One region of the Streptomyces cyaneofuscatus genome, then DNA from elsewhere that is predicted to be linked to it. Evidence: predicted binding sites of a transcription regulator. Region 1 holds the regulator's gene; the other holds the start of a gene.
What was found. Region 1 encodes HrcA, which represses chaperone genes, less so after heat shock. Its sites were predicted from a motif close to TTNGCACTCNGNNNNNCNGAGTGCNAA; they were not measured.
Positions count from the first base shown of each region.

Region 2: the regulator HrcA is predicted to act here: its motif matches at 4,084-4,110, upstream of groES (co-chaperone GroES).

Region 1 is NZ_CP137002.1:5,837,341-5,843,247, forward strand. Features, by position in the region: gene R2B67_RS25540 (DUF3097 domain-containing protein) at 1-587, opposite strand, end outside; gene R2B67_RS25545 (MBL fold metallo-hydrolase) at 671-1,402, opposite strand; gene hrcA (heat-inducible transcriptional repressor HrcA) at 1,581-2,597, shown strand; gene dnaJ (molecular chaperone DnaJ) at 2,598-3,737, shown strand; gene R2B67_RS25560 (nitronate monooxygenase) at 3,870-4,943, shown strand; gene R2B67_RS25565 (16S rRNA (uracil(1498)-N(3))-methyltransferase) at 4,940-5,683, shown strand; gene R2B67_RS25570 (histidine triad nucleotide-binding protein) at 5,759-5,907, shown strand, end outside.
Region 2 is NZ_CP137002.1:3,083,941-3,089,847, forward strand. Features, by position in the region: gene R2B67_RS13070 (BamB-related PQQ repeat family beta-propellar protein) at 1-991, shown strand, start outside; gene R2B67_RS13075 (SDR family NAD(P)-dependent oxidoreductase) at 1,031-1,804, shown strand; gene groL (chaperonin GroEL) at 1,894-3,519, opposite strand; gene groES (co-chaperone GroES) at 3,619-3,927, opposite strand; gene R2B67_RS13090 (DUF6234 family protein) at 4,206-4,691, shown strand; gene R2B67_RS13095 (polysaccharide deacetylase family protein) at 4,758-5,684, opposite strand; gene R2B67_RS13100 (THUMP-like domain-containing protein) at 5,823-5,907, shown strand, end outside.

The DNA.
Region 1 (5,907 bases):
TACGGGTGGCCCACCACCAGCACATGCGGGTCCGAGACCTGCGCCGCGATCCGGGACTCCTTGGAGCCGGTCACCAGGTGGTCCACCAGCACCCCGAGCCGGGCGTCCGGCCCCGGGGAGAACTCGTCCACGATGGCCGCGAGGTCGTCGATGCCCTCCAGGTACTCCACGACCACGCCCTCGATGCGCAGGTCGTCGCCCCACACCCGCTCCACCAGCTCCGCGTCGTGCCGGCCCTCCACATAGATCCGCCCGGCCCGCGCCACCCGGGCCCGCGCACCGGGCACGGCGACGGAGCCGGAGGCCGTACGGGAAGGGCGCACCGGACCACCCGGCCCCGGGCGCACCAGCGTGACCACCTTGCCCTCCAGCAGGAAGGCGCGCGGCTCCATCGGGAAGACCCGGTGCTTGCCGAACCTGTCCTCCAGGGTCACCGTCGGACCCTGGGCCGTCTTCTCGCAGCGGATCACCGCCCCGCAGAAACCGGTGGCGACCTCCTCCACGACCAGATCGGGTTCGGCGGGGACCTCGGGCACGGGGGCGGACCTCTTCCACGGCGGGGTCAGGTCCGGCTGATAGCTGCGCATGGGCAGACGATAATCCTCACCCCGCCCCGAAGATCGTCACTCCGCCCGAGAACCCGCCACCCACCCCGGGAGCCCGGCAACCCTCACCCCGCCTTGAACCGCTCCGCCAGCGCCGCCCGCTGCTCCCGGACGAACGCCGCGTCCACCACCGCCCCGTGCCCCGGTACGTACACCGCGCCCTCGCCGCCCAACTCCAGCAGCCGGTCCAGGGCGGCGGGCCAGCGCGAGGGGATCGCGTCCCGGCCCGCCTGCGGTTCGCCCGACTCCTCCACCAGGTCCCCGCAGAGCACCACCGGAGGCTCCCCTTCCGTGCCCGGGACCAGCACCGCGAGGTCATGGCCGCTGTGGCCCGGGCCCACGTTGGCCAGCAGCACCTGACGGCCGCCGCCCAGGTCGAGGGTCCACTCGCCGGTCACCTCGTGGTGCGGCACCACCAGCGTGTCCACCGCCCGGTGGGCCTCGTCCTCCGCCAGCCCGTGGTGCACGGCCGACCCGGTCAGCTCGTCCGCCGAACGCTTCAGCAGCGCGGTGATCCCCACCGCCCCGTACACCTGCGCCCCCGCGAACGCCGCCGTCCCCAGCACATGATCGAAGTGCGGGTGGCTCAGTGCGATATGCGTCACCCTGCGGCCGAGCAGCGCCTCGGCCTGCCCGCGCAGCTCGACGCCCTCGCGCAGGGTCGAGCCGGTGTCGTACAGGAGCACACCGTCGGCCCCGGCGACCAGCGCGGCCGTGGCATCCCAGCCCGGCAGGCGCCGCCGCCCGATACCGTGACCCAACCGCTCCCAGCCGAAGTCTTCCCACAACACGTCCATGGGGCGACGCTATCGGCAACGTCCCGCACGGCTCGGCGGCGGCGTGGCCGGTCGCCCTTGCCCCCGCCCCACCTCACCCCCGTACACTGACCGGTGGGTAGCTGGCACTCGTACGCACCGAGTGCCAGACGGATACCGGAGTGAAGACACCGGAGAACGACAGCTGGAGGTGTGCGCCATGCTCAGCGAACGCAGACTCGAAGTGCTGCGCGCCATCGTCCAGGACTATGTCGGCACCGAGGAGCCCGTCGGCTCCAAGGCGCTCACGGAGCGGCACCAGCTGGGGGTCTCCCCGGCCACCGTCCGCAACGACATGGCGGTGCTGGAGGACGAGGGCTTCATCGCGCAGCCGCACACGAGCGCGGGGCGCATCCCGACCGACAAGGGGTACCGCCTCTTCGTCGACAAGCTCGCCGGCGTGAAGCCGCTCTCCTCGCCCGAGCGCCGGGCCATCCAGAACTTCCTCGACGGCGCGGTCGACCTCGACGACGTGGTCGGCCGGACCGTGCGGCTGCTCGCGCAGCTGACCCGGCAGGTCGCGGTCGTGCAGTACCCCTCGCTGACCCGCTCGACGGTGCGGCACGTGGAGCTGCTCTCGCTGGCCCCCGCCCGGCTGATGCTTGTCCTGATCACGGACACCGGCCGGGTCGAACAGCGTATGATCGACTGCCCCGCGCCCTTCAGTGAGGCATCGCTCGCGGATCTGCGGGCCCGGCTCAACAGCCGGGTCGTCGGACGCCGCTTCGCCGATGTCCCGCGACTGGTGCGGGAGCTGCCGGAATCCTTCGACAGCGAGGACCGTGGGACGGTTTCCACGGTTCTTTCCACCCTCCTCGAAACCCTGGTCGAGGAGACGGAGGAGCGGCTGATGATCGGCGGCACCTCCAACCTCACCCGCTTCGGGCACGACTTCCCTGTGATGATCCGGCCGGTGCTGGAAGCACTGGAGGAGCAGGTCGTCCTGCTGAAGCTGCTCGGTGAGGCCACGGACTCAGCCATGACCGTACGGATCGGGCACGAGAACGCCCACGAGGGCCTCACGTCCACGTCCGTCGTCGCGGTCGGCTACGGTTCGGGCGACGAGGCAGTCGCCAAACTCGGCGTGGTCGGACCGACCCGCATGGACTACCCCGGAACGATGGGAGCGGTACGCGCAGTGGCACGTTACGTCGGACAGATCCTGGCGGAGTCGTAAGTGGCCACGGACTACTACGCCGTACTCGGCGTGCGCCGCGACGCATCTCAGGACGAGATCAAGAAGGCATTCCGTCGGCTCGCACGCGAGCTGCACCCGGATGTCAACCCGGATCCGAAGACCCAGGAGCGGTTCAAGGAGATCAACGCCGCTTACGAGGTGCTCTCGGACCCGCAGAAGAAGCAGGTCTACGACCTCGGCGGCGACCCGCTCTCCGCCAACGGCGGGGGCGGCGGCGCGGGCGGTTTCGGAGCCGGCGGCTTCGGCAACTTCTCCGACATCATGGACGCGTTCTTCGGAACGGCCTCGCAGCGCGGGCCCCGCTCGCGCACCCGGCGCGGCCAGGACGCCATGATCCGCCTGGAGATCGACCTCGCCGAGGCGGCCTTCGGCACCACCAAGGACATCCAGGTCGACACGGCGGTCGTCTGCAACACGTGCAGCGGCGAGGGCGCGGCCCCCGGCACCTCCGCCCAGACCTGCGACATGTGCCGCGGCCGTGGCGAGGTCTCGCAGGTGACCCGGTCCTTCCTGGGCCAGGTCATGACCTCGCGGCCCTGCCCGCAGTGCCAGGGCTTCGGTACGGTCGTGCCGACGCCGTGCCCGGAGTGCGCCGGTGACGGCCGCATCCGCTCGCGCCGCACGCTCACCGTCAAGATCCCGGCGGGCGTCGACAACGGCACCCGTATCCAGCTCGCCGGTGAGGGCGAGGTCGGCCCCGGCGGCGGCCCGCCCGGCGACCTGTACGTCGAGATCCACGAGCTGCCGCACTCGGTCTTCCAGCGGCGCGGCGACGACCTGCACTGCACGGTCACCATCCCGATGACCGCGGCCGCGCTCGGTACGAAGTGTCCGCTGGAGACCCTGGACGGCGTCGAGGAGATCGACATCCGGCCCGGCACCCAGTCCGGCCAGTCCGTACCCCTGCACGGGCGGGGCATCACCCACCTGCGCGGCGGCGGCCGGGGCGACCTGATCGTCCACGTCGAGGTGATCACGCCGACCAAGCTCGACGCGGAACAGGAGCGGCTCCTGCGGGAGCTCTCCAAGCTGCGCGGCGAGGAGCGGCCCTTGGGTCAGTTCCAGCCAGGTCAGCAGGGTCTCTTCTCCCGGCTGAAGGACGCCTTCAACGGCCGCTGAACCCTTTTCCGCCTTTCACCGCACCGCCCATCGGTTACCGACCGGTGGGCGGTGCGGCGTTCGGTGGGAGAACCGGTCAGGTCGCTCGCTGGCTGATTCGGCCCTGTGCGGCGGACATGGCACGATGCGCTCATGTCCTCCGCGTTGACCGATCTCTGCCGGTATCCGATCGTGCAGGCCCCCATGGCGGGCGGCGCTTCCGGACCCCAGCTCGCCGCGGCCGTCGCCGACGCGGGCGGGCTCGGGTTCCTCGCCGCCGGGTACAAGACGGTGGACGGCATGTACAACGAGATCAAACAGCTGCGCCGGCTCACCGGCGGCCCGTTCGGTGTGAACCTCTTCATGCCGCAGCCCGCCCTCGCCGACGCCGGCGCCGTGGAGGTCTACCGCCACCAGCTGGCCGGTGAGGCCACCTGGTACGAGACCCCGCTCGGCGACCCCGACGGCTGCGGCGACGACGGGTACGAGGCGAAGGTCGCCATCCTGCTGGAGGACCCCGTCCCGGTGGTCTCCTTCACCTTCGGCTGCCCCACCCGCAACACGCTGGACGCCTTCGCCAAGGCGGGGACGTACACCATCGTGACGGTCACCTCCGCCGAGGAGGCCCAGGCGGCCCAGTGGGCGGGCGCCGACGCCGTCTGCGTCCAGGGCGTCGAGGCGGGCGGCCACCAGTCCACCCACCGCGACGACCCGCAGGCCGACCACACCGGCACCGGGCTGCTCACCCTCGTCACCAAGGTCCGCGAGACCGTGCAGATCCCGATCGTCGCCACCGGCGGCCTGATGCGCGGCTCGCAGATCGCCGCCGTCCTCGCGGCGGGCGCCGACGCCGCCCAGCTCGGTACCGCCTTCCTGATCTGCCCCGAATCCGGCGCCCACCTGCTCCACAAGCAGGCCCTGACCAACCCGCTCTTCGTCCGCACCGAACTGACCCGCGCCTTCTCCGGCCGCCCCGCGCGCGGCCTGGTCAACCGGTTCGTCCGCGAGCACGGCCCGTACGCCCCCGCCGCCTACCCTCAGGTCCACTACCTGACCACCGGCCTGCGCCAGGCCGCCGCGAAGGCGGGGGACGCCCAGGGCATGGCGCTGTGGGCGGGACAGGGCCACCGGATGGCCCGCGAACTGCCCGTCGGCGAGCTGATCGAACTGCTCATCGACGAACTGGAGGCCGCTCGTACGGCCCTGAGCATGAGGAGCCCCCGGTGACCGCACCGGTCTTCGTCGTCGAACGGATGCCCGCCGGGCCGGAGTTCGTCCTGGACGGACCCGAGGGACGGCACGCCGTCTCGGTCAAGCGGCTGGAGCCCGGTGAGGACGTCGTCCTCACCGACGGGCTCGGCCACTGGGCGGAGGGCGTGGTCCGGGCCGCCGAGGGCAAGGACCGGCTGATCGTCGCGGTCGAAAGTCTGCACGAGGAGCCGGAGCCCACGCCCCGGATCACCGTCGTCCAGGCGCTCCCCAAGGGCGACCGGGGCGAACTGGCCGTCGAGACCATGACCGAGACCGGCGTCGACGCGATCGTGCCGTGGCAGGCCGGCCGCTGCATCACCCAGTGGAAGGGCGATCGAGGGGCCAAGGCCCTGACGAAGTGGCGCAGTACGGCACGGGAGGCGGGCAAGCAGTCCCGCCGGGTGCGCTTCCCCGAGGTGACCGAGGCCATGACGACCAAGCAGGTCGCCGCCCTCCTTGCCGGTGCCGACTTCGCCGGGGTGCTGCACGAGGACCGCGACCACGACAGCACCCCCCTCGCCACCGCCGAACTCCCCTCCACCGGAACGATCGTGCTCGTCGTCGGCCCCGAGGGCGGCGTCTCCCCGCAGGAACTGGCCGCCTTCGCCGAGGCGGGCGCCCGCCCCTACCGGCTGGGCCGCAGCGTGCTGCGTACGTCCACCGCCGGGACGGCCGCGACCGCGCTGCTGCTGGGGCGCACGGGCCGCTGGGGCTGAACAGGCCCCGGCCGCCGGGCAAGAGGCTCTAGCATGAGCCTTACTGATCACCAGCGAACGAGGAGGCCCGGCGCCATGGCGGGAGAACCGCAGACCGACTGCCTGTTCTGCAAGATCGTCTCGGGAGACATCCCGGCGACCATCGTCCGCGAGAGCGACACGACCGTCGCCTTCCGCGACATCAACCCGCAGGCCCCGACCCACGTCCTGGTCATCCCCAAGGT
Region 2 (5,907 bases), 2.8 Mb from region 1:
GATCGTCCGCCAGGAGCGGCCGGACGACGAGCGGGGGAACCGGTGCAACCAGTTGCAGATGATCGACCTGAAGAGCGGGAAGCAGGGGTGGCACAAGCAGCTCCCCGAGACCGGCTCCGGGGACAACTCGTTCATCGTCTACAGCGCCATCAGCGGCGGTACGTTCGCGATCGCCCGGAGCATGAAGGCCACCGCCTACCGGGTCGCTGACGGGAGCGAGCTCTACGACATCCCGTGGGAGAACCCGGGGAAGTGCTACCCGGACGACGTGGCGGGCGGGTCCCGGCTGCTGGTGAGCTCCGACTGCGCGATCTCCATGGACCGGAGCAAGAACTACAGCCAGCTCCGCGAGATCGACCCGCGCACCGGCAAGGTCCTGTGGCGCCACCGGACCTCCCCCGGCCGGCAGTTCGGCAGCCTGATCTCGGTCGACCCGGTCGTCTTCACCACCGTGGACGCCGAGGACACCACGTCCGACTGGCGGGTCGTCGCCCTCGGCCCGAAGGGAAAGCTCCGCACCACCATCGACCCGCGGGAGAAGGGGTTCGAGCACTGCGCCGGAAGCGGGTCCGGCGGTGAGATCCAGCCCTGCCGGGGCACGGCGGCCGGCCCGGACCACGTCGTCCTGGGCGGTACCGACAGGGTCGGCGTGTACCACCTGGGCACCGGGAAGTTCGTCTGGGGCATCAAGTCCGACGACCCGCTCCGTACGCTGCATCCCCTGCGCGCGGAGAAGGGCAGGGCCGCGCTGGTCTACGAGTCGGCGTCGCCGGACGGGCCCGGCCGGACCTTCGTCATGGGCCCGGGCGGTGCGGGCACCGAGAAGGTGCTGCTGAAGCACCCGGCGGCGGCCGCGGCGGCCGAGGCCAGGATGGCCGGCGGGCGGCTGGCCTATGTGGACGGCCGAGTCGTCGTCACGTCGTCGGGTGTGAGCGGCCTCGACACCGACCGCCAGGCCCGCATGCTGTCCTTCGCCCCTGCCCGGCCCTGAGGTGAGCCCCCGGGCCCGCGGGGCACTAACGTGCCGCCTATGACGACTGCACTGATTACGGGCGCGACGGCGGGTATCGGGGCGGCCTTCGCGCGGCGGCTCGCGGGCCAGGGGCACAACCTGGTGCTGGTGGCCCGGGACACCGCCCGGCTGCGCGAGCAGGCCACCGAACTGCACGACCGGCACGGCATCGAGGCCGAGGTGCTGCGGGCGGACCTGTCCACGGACGCCGGGATCGAGGCGGTCGGGAAGCGGCTCGCGGACCGCACGCACCCGGTCGATCTGCTGGTCAACAACGCCGGGTTCGGCAACAAGGGGCGCTATCTGGAAGTGCCCATGGCCGACGAGCTGACGATGCTGAAGGTGCACTGCGAGGCGGTGCTGCGGCTGACCTCGGCCGCCACCGCGGGCATGAAGGAGCGCGGCCGGGGCGGGGTGATCAACGTGGCGTCGGTCGCGGCGTTCGTGCCGCGCGGTACGTACGGGGCGTCCAAGGCGTGGGTCGTCCAGTTCACCCAGGGCGCGGCGAAGGACCTGGCCGGTTCGGGGGTGCGGCTGATGGCGCTGTGCCCGGGCTTCGTCCGTACGGAGTTCCACGAGCGGGCCGGGATGGGCACCGGCAACATCCCGGGGTGGATGTGGCTGGACGCGGACAAGCTGGTGGCCTCGGCCCTGGCGGACCTGGCCCGGGGGAAGTCGGTGTCGATCCCGGACCCGCGCTACAAGGCGCTGATGGGGCTGGTCAAGGTGACGCCGCGCAGCCTGCTCGGCGGGGTCACCTCGCGTACGGGACGCAAGTACGGGCCCCAGTAGGCGCACAGAACGGTCCGGGCGGGCCGGAACGCACCGAGGCCCGGTACCCCCGCGACGGGGGTACCGGGCCTCTGACGTACCGGCAGGTACTAGTGGGAGTGGCCGTGGCCGCCGTGACCGGCGTCGGCCTCTTCCTCGGCCGGCTTCTCGACGACCAGGGTCTCGGTCGTGAGCAGCAGCGACGCGATGGACGCGGCGTTCTCCAGGGCGGAGCGGGTGACCTTGACCGGGTCGATGACGCCGGCCTTGACCAGGTCGCCGTACTCGCCGGTGGCGGCGTTGAAGCCCTGGCCCTTGTCGAGCTCGGAGACCTTGGAGGTGATGACGTAACCCTCCAGGCCCGCGTTCTCGGCGATCCAGCGCAGCGGCTCGACGGCGGCGCGGCGGACGACCGCGACACCGGTGGCCTCGTCGCCGGTCTTGCCGAGGTTGCCCTCCAGGACCTTCACGGCGTGGACGAGGGAGGAGCCACCGCCGGAGACGATGCCCTCCTCGACCGCGGCGCGGGTGGCGGAGATGGCGTCCTCAAGGCGGTGCTTCTTCTCCTTGAGCTCCACCTCGGTGGCGGCACCGACGCGGATGACGCACACGCCGCCGGCCAGCTTCGCGAGGCGCTCCTGGAGCTTCTCGCGGTCCCAGTCGGAGTCCGTGGACTCGATCTCGGCCTTGATCTGGTTGACGCGGCCCTTGACGTCGTCGGCGTTGCCGCCGCCGTCGACGATGGTCGTGTCGTCCTTGGAGACGGTGACGCGGCGGGCGGTGCCCAGCACGTCCAGACCGGCCTGGTCGAGCTTGAGGCCGACCTCCTCGGCGATGACGGTCGCACCGGTGAGGGTGGCGATGTCGCCGAGCATGGCCTTGCGGCGGTCGCCGAAGCCCGGGGCCTTCACCGCGACGGCGTTGAAGGTGCCGCGGATCTTGTTGACGACGAGGGTGGAGAGCGCCTCACCCTCGACGTCCTCGGCGATGATCAGGAGCGGCTTGGAGCCACCGGACTGGATGACCTTCTCCAGCAGCGGGAGCAGCTCCTGGATGGAGCCGATCTTGCCCTGGTGGATCAGGATGTACGGGTCGTCGAGGACGGCCTCCATACGCTCCTGGTCGGTCACCATGTACGGGGACAGGTAGCCCTTGTCGAAGGCCATGCCCTCGGTGAACTCCAGGTCCAGACCGAAGGTGTTGGACTCCTCGACGGTGATGACACCGTCCTTGCCGACCTTGTCCATCGCGTCCGCGATGAGCTCGCCGACCTGGGTGTCCTGCGCGGAGAGCGCGGCCACGGCGGCGATGTCGGACTTGTCGTCGATCGGGCGCGCGGTCGCGAGGAGCTCCTCGGACACGGCCTTGACGGCGGCGTCGATGCCCTTCTTCAGGGCGGCCGGGGAGGCGCCGGCGGCGACGTTGCGCAGGCCCTCGCGGACGAGCGCCTGGGCCAGGACGGTCGCGGTGGTGGTGCCGTCACCCGCTACGTCGTTGGTCTTGGTCGCCACCTCCTTGACGAGCTGGGCACCGAGGTTCTCGTACGGGTCGTCGAGCTCGACCTCGCGCGCGATGGTGACGCCGTCGTTGGTGATGGTGGGTGCGCCGAACTTCTTGTCGATGACGACGTTGCGGCCCTTGGGGCCGATCGTCACCTTGACCGTGTCGGCAAGCTTGTTGACGCCGCGCTCAAGGGCGCGACGGGCGTCCTCGTCGAACTTCAGAATCTTCGCCATGGGCTGTACTTCCCTCTCAAAATGAACTGCGCCCCTCGCCGCCCGGCTAGTTGTTACGCAGGGGGCCAGGGGCGCAGAACACAGGCAAACGTGGGTGAATTACTTCTCGACGATCGCGAGGACGTCGCGGGCCGAGAGGACGAGGTACTCCTCGCCGTTGTACTTCACCTCGGTGCCGCCGTACTTGCTGTACAGGACGACGTCGCCGGTCTTGACGTCGAGCGGAAGACGCTCGCCGTTCTCGAAGCGGCCCGGGCCCACGGCGAGGACGACGCCCTCCTGGGGCTTCTCCTTCGCGGTGTCCGGAATGACCAGGCCGGAAGCCGTGGTCTGCTCGGCGTCGAGCGGCTGGACCACAATGCGGTCCTCGAGCGGCTTGATCGCAACCTTGGAGCTGGTGGTCGACACGATCCGGTCTCCCCCTTCGGAGATCTCACGGGGTTTAGCAGTCAGTGGGTGGCGACCAGACCGATCCGTCGTCGCGGGTGCCGGACCTGCCCTGTCGCACAGTGTGGTGCTGGCACTCTCCAGGGGGGAGTGCCAGACCTGAGACTATGACCGCGATTAGCACTCGGTCAAGCGGAGTGCCAATTCACCACCCTCGCGCCGTCTCGGTCGGGGCTCCATCGGATCACCGTCCGGACAACGCCGGGGCGGAGCTCCGGGTTCCGTACGACGGTACGGAGATGACGCATCCCGAGCGCCACCTGCCCGGACGACCGGCCGAGAGAGGCGTGGCGGCGGGGCGGCCGTCAGCGCCGGGCGGCTGCGCGGATCCGCTGCTGGGGCTGTTCCTGCTGGTCGCGGAGGTGGCGGTCTGCGTCCCGCTGTTCCTGGGGCTGGGGCTGCGCGCCATGGCACGGTCCTCCGGGACGGCCTACGCCAAGGGGTCTCCCCCGCCCCCCGACCCCGGCACGGACTGGGTCCCGGTCGCCGTTCTCGGCGTCCTGGCCGTGGTGGTCGCCGTCGCCGCCGTGCTGCTGCTGCGCGGCCGGTGGCTCTGGGCCGGCGGTATGCAGGTGATCGTGGCGTTGGTGCTGTGCGCGGCCGCCCTCACGTCGGCGGGCGGGGGCGAGGCTTGGGAGGAGCCCCCGAACCCGGTCCCCACCTGGAACTCCCCGCCCTGCCGCAGCGGAGGCACCAGCGACGAATGCGCGCGCAGCGGGGGCTGAGCGCGCATTCGGGGCCGTACGCGGAGCAGGGCGGTGGGTCACACGCCGTACGTCAGGAGGCTCGGGTCAGACGTAGTCCTCCAGCTTCGCCACCGCGTACCCCTTGTCCGTGATGGTCTTCATGACCGTGCGGATCATGTCGGGCATCGTGCCCTTCCAGGCGCCCTTGCCCCGGAAGTGGGTGAGGACGATGTCGCCGGGGTGCAGGTCCCGGTCCCACTCGCGCCACTCCATGTGGTCGGCGAAGGCCTCGGCGGACCACAGCGGTACGGCGGTGATGCCGCAGGTCTTGGCGACGACGAGGGTGTCGCGGTTGTAGTTGCCGTACGGCGGGCGGAAGAGCGTGGGCCGCTTCCCGTAGTGCTTGAGGATCTTCTCCTGCTGGCCGCAGATCTCCCGCTTCTGCTCGGCGTAGGAGAGGCCGGGCAGATAGCGGTGGTTGAGCGTGTGGTTGCTGATGACCACCCCGCGCTTCTGCATCTGCTTGAAGTAGCCGTAGTCGTCGTTGATGACGTAGTCGCTCAGGAAGGCGCTGTAGGGGATGTCCAGTTCGGTCATCATCCGCAGCAGCGCGGGGTCCTTCTCCGCCCCGTCGTCCATGGTGAGGAAGACGATCTTCTCCTTGGTGGGGACGGTGGTGAAGACGGGCGGCAGCCCCTTGTCGTCCCGGACCTCGAACCCCTTACGGGTGGTGATGCGCGGCTTCACCTTCGGCGGTTCGGGGGCGGCGAGCGGGGTCTTGGCCAGCCCCCACTTCTTCGCGGCGACGGCCCGTGCGGCCTGTTTCCGCTTGAGCGCCTCGGCGTACGTGTCCAGGGCGCGGGCGGGCCCGGCCTGCGGGGCGGCGGCCTCGCCCTGCTGTCCGGCGGCGGGCTTCGCCGGGCCGCCCGGGGCTCCCGCGCCGCCACCGGCCATCTCCGACGCGCAGGCGGAGGTGACCGTGGCGGCCAGGAGGGCCGCCAGCACGACGGAGACCGGCCGGTGCCGCTTCATGGGTGATTTTCCTTTTTGTCGTACTAGCTGCATGGCGCCGCATCCTGCCAGCCACCCGGCCGCCGCCCGCCCCGACACCGCGAGGGCCCCCGGCCCGTCGCCCGACCGGCGGACAGGGGGCGGCCCCGACCGGCCACAATGGACCGGGTGAACGCATCGACCCCCTCCGCCTCCCCGGCCTCCCCGGCCGACGACCCCGCCCGCGCCGCCTTCGCCGCCCTGC